DNA from 2 places in the Exiguobacterium sp. s91 genome. Region 2 is predicted to be linked to the other one. Evidence: predicted binding sites of a transcription regulator. Region 2 holds the regulator's gene; the other holds the start of a gene.
What was found. The regulator Rex, encoded in region 2, represses fermentation and respiration genes when NADH is low (regulators of the CRP and FNR family bind a similar motif). The targets are predictions, from matches to a motif close to TTGTGAAATATTTCACAA.

Region 1 (3,537 bases), 1.6 Mb from region 2:
AATGCTTTTGTCGTCGCAGTCAGGTCAAGACCACCGACAAGACCACCGGCAAACGCACTGATGACCATCGCGAGAACGATGTGGACGCGGAAGATCGCTAAAATAAATAGTAAAAAGACGGCAAACAATACGGCGTTTATCATTCAGTAAAACCACACTTTCTTTTGTTATCACTGTACTATACTAAAGTATCTTACAGCCATGTTGGAATGCTGTCAAGAGTAAAAGTCTGACCTCGTAATCGAAAGATGAATGATACGCTTTTTAGCTCTCCACAAGAAGTTACATTCTGTTATACCCCGAAGCATGAAATGAGAAGCGTTTTGATCACTGAAAATGACTCATACAAAAAACGTGCCATCCTTCTCCGTTACGAGAAAATATGGCACGTTATCTTTAATTTAAGACGGAGTAGAATATCTGAATCTATTTGCGTTTCTTCTATAAAGAGTGATCAGCAATCGACGACGTCGAGCTTACCAGTACCCGGATCGATGACGAGTCCGTGGACGTTCGTCCCAGGTGGTAGTAATGGGTGGTTCTTCACGAGGCTGACCGAGTGAGCGACGCTTTCTTGAACTGACGTGAAACCACGCAACCATTGATTCAAATCAACACCAGATACTTCGAGTGTGTGAAGAATCTGTTGGTCGATGCCCCGATCCTTCATTTCACTGATCATGTGTTTTGGATCAATCGTGCTCATACCGCAGTCGTGGTGACCGATGACGACGACTTCTTCAGCACCAAGAGCATACAACGCGACGAGAATCGAGCGCATGACGGAACCGAATGGGTGCGATAGGATAGCACCGGCATTTTTGATGATCTTCGCATCCCCGTTCTTAAGACCAAGTGCGTGTGGGAGGAGTTCCGTCAAGCGGGCATCCATACACGTCAGGATGACGACCTTTTTGTCTGGGAACTTATCCGAGACGAACTGTTCATACTGTTTTTCGGCGACGAATCGCTCGTTGAAGGCTAGCATTTCCTGTACAACTGACATTCAAGTGTCCTCCTTTAGTGGTAGCTCTTAATATGTACCCCATATCAGAATACAAGATGATGAAACGGCTATCAAGTCACGAAAATGCGAGGTGTGACAAATCGCACACATCCATGTACATGAAGCAAAATGATGAAAAAGAAGATTTCACAACAGTTGTAAACGCTATCAAAGGTGTGAGGGAATTCACAGGATGGTCATGCACAAAACAGGAAAAAGGGGTTATGATTGATTTGTGAAGGAAAGCACAAACTATTGAAAAACAGCTTGGCATTCCTGACATAATGGTTGGCAAATCAAACTCAGATTCGTTCCACGACAGGGAGGAAACCACTCATGGCTGTGAAAGAAAAAACAAAATCGACGGCAACGCCGGTCGAACAAGCAGTTGGACAAATCGTTGAAAAAGGGCAACGCGCATTACAAGAATTACTGACATTCGATCAAGAAAAAATCGATACGATCGTTCGGGATATGGCACTTGCCGGACTTGAACGGCACGTCGAACTCGCTCGTCTCGCGGCAGAAGAGACGGGACGCGGTGTCTTTGAAGATAAGATGATTAAAAACATGTTTGCGACAGAATACATCTACAACAGTCTACGTCATGAAAAAACGGTCGGGATTTTAGAAGAAGATGTCCAAAACGGCATCACATATATCGCTGAACCCGTCGGTGTCGTCTGTGGTGTCACACCGGTCACGAACCCGACATCAACGACGATGTTCAAAGCATTGATTGCGATCAAGACGCGCAACCCGATCGTCTTCGCGTTCCACCCATCGGCACAACGTTGTTCCGTTGAAGCAGCGAAAACACTCCGCGACGCAGCCATCAAAGCAGGAGCACCGAAAGACTGTATTCAATGGGTCGAAGAACCATCACTTGAAGCAACGAAAGTCTTGATGAACCATGAAAAAATCGCCATGGTCCTTGCGACAGGTGGAGCAGGAATGGTCAAATCGGCGTATTCAACAGGTAAACCGGCACTTGGTGTTGGACCAGGGAACGTTCCGTGTTACATCGAACAGTCTGCGAAAGTCAAACGGGCAGTCAGCGATCTTGTTCTTTCAAAAACGTTTGATAACGGGATGATTTGTGCGTCTGAGCAAGCCGTCATCGTCGACCAAGAGATTTATGCGACGGTTCGTGCGGAAATGGAAGCACTCGGTTGTTACTTCTGTACACCGGAAGAAAAACAACGCCTCGAATCACTCGTCATCAAAACCGATACGTGTGCCGTCAACGCGGACATCGTCGGGAAACCTGCGACATGGATCGCAGAAAAAGCCGGAATCGATGTTCCGGAAACAACTGTCATGCTCGTCGCGGAACTCGAGCACGTCGGAGCAGCAGAACCACTGTCTCATGAAAAACTCAGTCCCGTCCTCGGTGCGTACCGCGTCGCTTCAACCGAAGAAGCGTTTACGATTGCCGAACAGATGCTTGAAATCGGTGGTCTCGGTCATACAGCCGTCATTCATACGACGAACGATGACTTGATGACAGCGTTCGGACTCCGCATGAAAGCCTGCCGGATCCTCGTCAACAGCCCATCTGCTCATGGCGGAATCGGTGATCTGTACAACGAGTTGACACCATCACTGACACTCGGTTGTGGATCATACGGGAAAAACTCTGTTTCTGAAAACGTGACAGCGAAGCACTTACTCAACGTCAAAAAGGTGGCGAGACGACGCGTGAACATGCAATGGTTCAAGGTCCCTGAAAAAATCTACTTCGAAAAGAACTCCGTTCAGTACTTGCGGTCGATGACTGACGTCTCACGTGTCATGATCGTGACGGATCCAACGATGGTACAGTTCGGGTATGCCGATAAAGTAATTCAAAACTTACCACAGTCCGTCAGTTACCGGATCTTCGACCAAGTCGAACCAGATCCATCGGTGACGACTGTTCAGACAGGTGCTCAAGCGATGCGTGATTTCAAGCCTGACTTGATTATCGCCCTCGGTGGTGGTTCAGCGATGGATGCTGCAAAAGGAATGTGGCTCTTCTATGAACAACCGAACGAAACGTTCTCAAACTTACGTCAAAAATTCCTCGATATCCGCAAACGGGCGTATCAATTCCCGACACTCGGTCGTCAAGCGAAGTTCGTCGCGATTCCGACGACTTCTGGTACGGGTTCAGAAGTAACACCGTTTACCGTCATCACGGATAAAGAGAAAAACGTCAAATACCCGATTGCTGACTATGCATTGACACCAGACGTCGCAATCGTTGATCCAGAATTCGTCATGACCGTCCCAGCTTCAATCACTGCTGATACCGGAATGGATGTCTTGACGCATGCGACAGAAGCATACGTCTCGGTGCTTGCGAACGACTACACGGATGGACTGGCACTCAAAGCAATCAAGATGATCTTCGACTACTTGCCACGAGCATATGCTAACGGATCAGACGCTGAAGCACGCGAAAAAGTGCACAATGCGTCAACGATGGCAGGGATGGCATTCGCGAACGCCTTCCTCGGCATCAACCACTCGATCGCGCACAAAATCGG
Region 2 (3,537 bases):
CTAGATTGGAAGACGTCATTAAGACGGCTGCCATAAGTGCAATCTTCTTCTTCATGCGTTCGTTTTCCCCTTTTCTGTAAAACCATAGTAGTACTACTGATAAAACAGTTAAACGAAAATTCTGTATATTTAGTTTAATGAATTTAATGGAAATAAACAATTTATATTTGTCTATTTTTTTAATTTATTTGTTTTACATGACATTTTATATTTGTAAGGAATTTAACTGGGAGTAAAATAAAAACTCCTCGACGCTTCGAGGAGTTAGATATTTGGTATTGGTGGAGACTATCGGGATCGAACCGACGACCTTTTGGCTGCCAGCCAAACGCTCTCCCAGCTGAGCTAAGCCCCCATGAATTATCTTTAGTATACGCATCACTAACTGCTTTATCAATATAAAAAGAACGCTTTCATAAAAAAGAATCCCTTCCAAAATCGTCGGAAGGAATTCACGATTCATTTATTCAATTCACGCATCAAGTCCGCCTGTCGTTCAAGCTCTGCCTGTTGCTCGAGGATCAAGACCTTTTTGTACGTCCGCGCAGAAATCAAGATGCTGATCTCATAGAGAACGAACAATGGCACCGAGATCATCAAGTGTGACGTCACATCCGGCGGTGCGATCAATGCCGCAACGACGAACAGCACAAAGTACGCATATTTCCGATTCTTTCGCATGAAATATGGCGTCACGAGACCAAGACGCGTCAGGAACATCGTCACGACCGGCAATTGGAACAGAAGACCGAACGGCATCGTCAATCGGATTAAGAAACTGAAGTAGTTCTCGACTCCAATGACTTGTTCGATTCCGAGCTCTTTCCCGAGATCTGTTGAGACTTCAAGCAAGAAGGGAAGCAACCAGAAATACGAGAAGGCTACGCCAGCCAAAAATAGAAAGAAGATGACCGGAATATACGTCAATGTCGCTTTTTGCTCCTTGTCATAAAGTCCTGGTCGGACGAATGCCCAGAGTTGATACATCCAGAACGGTGACGCTAAAATCAGCGCAATGATGAACGCAAGATTCAAATACAACATTAAAGGATCGGCGACGTTGAAGGCATTCAAACCGATGCCGAGCTCTTTTAAGTCCGCTTGCAAGAAGCGAACGAGCGGTCGGACGAGCGGAAATGCGACAGCGAACAGGACGACGACGATGATAAGCGACCAGACGATCCGCTTGCGCAGTTCGTCAAGGTGCGACGTCATGCTTTGCTCTTGATCAACCGTCATGATTCAATCACTTCTCTTTCGGTTCGTCCTTTTTATCGTCGTCCATGATGCCGTTCGTGGCATTCTTGAACTCTTTCAATGTCTGACCCGCAGCGCGTCCGAATTCTGGTAACTTCTTCGGTCCGAAGATGATCAACGCGACGACCGCGATTAATCCGATGCTCGCTGGTCCGATACCTAGTGTGAGCGGGATAAGGTTTTCCATTATGATTTCACTCCTTCAGCTGATTGCGAATAATGCTTCATGAAATAAACTAACGACTGCAACTCGATCGATAAATCGATGTGATGGACCCGGACGCTCGCTGGCACGTTCAACCGCGCTGGCGTAAAGTTCAGGATGCCTGTCACACCATACTCGACTAACTCATCCGCTACTGACTGTGCGAACTGCGATGGAACCGTCAAGATGGCAACATCGACCTGATTCGCTTCGATTTGTTCTTTCATGTCCGAAACATGATAGATTGGAACGTCATGCGTCGTTGTTCCGACCTTCTCTTCGTCCGCATCAAACGCAACGACTATCCGAGTACTATTATTCTTTAAAAAGTTATAATTTGCAAACGCTGTTCCGAGATGACCGACCCCGATTAAGGCAACATTCGTCACCTCATCTTGATTCAAGGTTTTGCGGAAAAACGTTAAGAGATGTTGAACGTTATACCCATACCCCTTCTTCCCTAATGCCCCAAAGTAGGAAAAATCGCGACGAATCGTTGCTGAATCAACCTTCACCGCCTCGCTTAACTCAGCAGAAGAGACGCGGAGCTTGCCTGAATTGTATAAACTTTGGATGAAGCGATAATATAGCGGCAACCGTTTTGCTGTCGCTTGTGGAATTTTTGTGTCTGGTCCATTCATCCTGCAGTTCCCCCTTCGGCCACATCCATCGTGGCACCCAAATCTTTGCAAAAAGCTTTCTACTCTCCTTGATTGTAAACCACTTCACATAGAGTCACAAATAATATATTCCGCAGGACCTTGCGCTTTTGTTCGTGATAGACTAAAGGGTGGAAGGATGGATGGAAATGATACTCTTACAAGTCAATCAACTCTCGAAATCATTCGGCGTCGAGCCGATTTTAGAAAATATCAAACTGGAAGTACAAGAGCGAGATCGGATTGCGCTCGTCGGACGAAACGGTGCCGGTAAATCGACCTTGCTCAAAATCATCGCTGGTGAACTCAGTCATGACTCGGGCGACATCATGAAAGGCAAGGATGTCAAAATCGGTTATCTCGCGCAAGACAGTGGTCTCGAATCGAATGAGACGATCTGGAACGAGATGCTGACCGTCTTCGAACATCTCCAGGAACAAGAACGAACACTGCGCCGGATGGAAATCGAAATGGGCATGGAGCATATCTTGAACGACCCGGTCGCTTACGATCGTCTCTTGAAGACGTACGATCAAGCGCAACACGACTTCTCAGAAGCCGGTGGTTATCAGTTCGAAGCGAATATCCGCTCCGTTTTGCACGGCATGCGCTTTTATCCGGATGATTACTCGCGCCGGATTCAGACATTATCCGGTGGTCAACGGACACGGCTTGCCTTAGCAAAGATGCTCCTGCAAGCACCAGAGCTCCTCATTCTCGATGAGCCGACCAACCACCTCGATATCGATACGCTTGCTTGGCTTGAAAGCTACCTCGGTGGTTATCGTGGTGCCGTCCTGATCGTCTCGCACGACCGGTACTTCCTCGACCAAGTCGTCAATGTCGTCTACGAACTGTCGCGCAATGTCTGTCGTAAGTTCACGGGGAACTATACGAAGTACTTGGAGCAAAAAGCGGCCTTATACGATCAGGAAATGAAGCAGTTTGAACAGCAGCAAGAAGAGATCGCGAAGATGCAGGACTTCATTCAACGGAACATCGCCCGGGCGACGACGACAAAACGTGCCCAAAGTGTCCGGAAGCGGCTCGAGAAGGTCGACCGGCTCGACCGACCAGATGGGGATGAGCGTAGCACGGTCCTGTCCTTCCCGATTGAAAAACAGAGCGGGAATGACGTTCTTCAAGTCAATCAATTGGCGATCGGTTACGAAGAAGCTGTCTCAAAAGACATCACCTTCCGCTTGCAACGCGGTGAATCACTGGCACTCGTCGGACCGAATGGAATCGGGAAGTCGACGCTCTTAAAAGTCCTCGTCGGTCGCTTACGCCCCCTCTTCGGTGATTTCCGTTTCGGAACCGGCGTCTCGATCGGATATTACGATCAAGAGCAGGCGGAACTCAATGATCGGAACCGTGTCATTGATGAGATTTGGAACGAATGGCCACTGATGCGTG

Region 1: the regulator Rex is predicted to act here: its motif matches at 1,240-1,257, upstream of adhE (bifunctional acetaldehyde-CoA/alcohol dehydrogenase).

Annotation. Positions count from the first base shown of each region.
Region 1 is NZ_JACSMZ010000001.1:1,632,927-1,636,463, reverse strand. It holds gene KNQ06_RS08580 (Na+/H+ antiporter family protein) at 1-140, opposite strand, end outside; gene KNQ06_RS08575 (beta-class carbonic anhydrase) at 455-1,006, opposite strand; gene adhE (bifunctional acetaldehyde-CoA/alcohol dehydrogenase) at 1,343-3,537, shown strand, end outside.
Region 2 is NZ_JACSMZ010000001.1:8,331-11,867, reverse strand. It holds gene KNQ06_RS00105 (S8 family serine peptidase) at 1-55, opposite strand, end outside; tRNA gene KNQ06_RS00100 (tRNA-Ala) at 280-355, opposite strand; gene tatC (twin-arginine translocase subunit TatC) at 460-1,239, opposite strand; gene KNQ06_RS00090 (twin-arginine translocase TatA/TatE family subunit) at 1,247-1,444, opposite strand; gene KNQ06_RS00085 (redox-sensing transcriptional repressor Rex) at 1,444-2,103, opposite strand; gene KNQ06_RS00080 (ATP-binding cassette domain-containing protein) at 2,271-3,537, shown strand, end outside.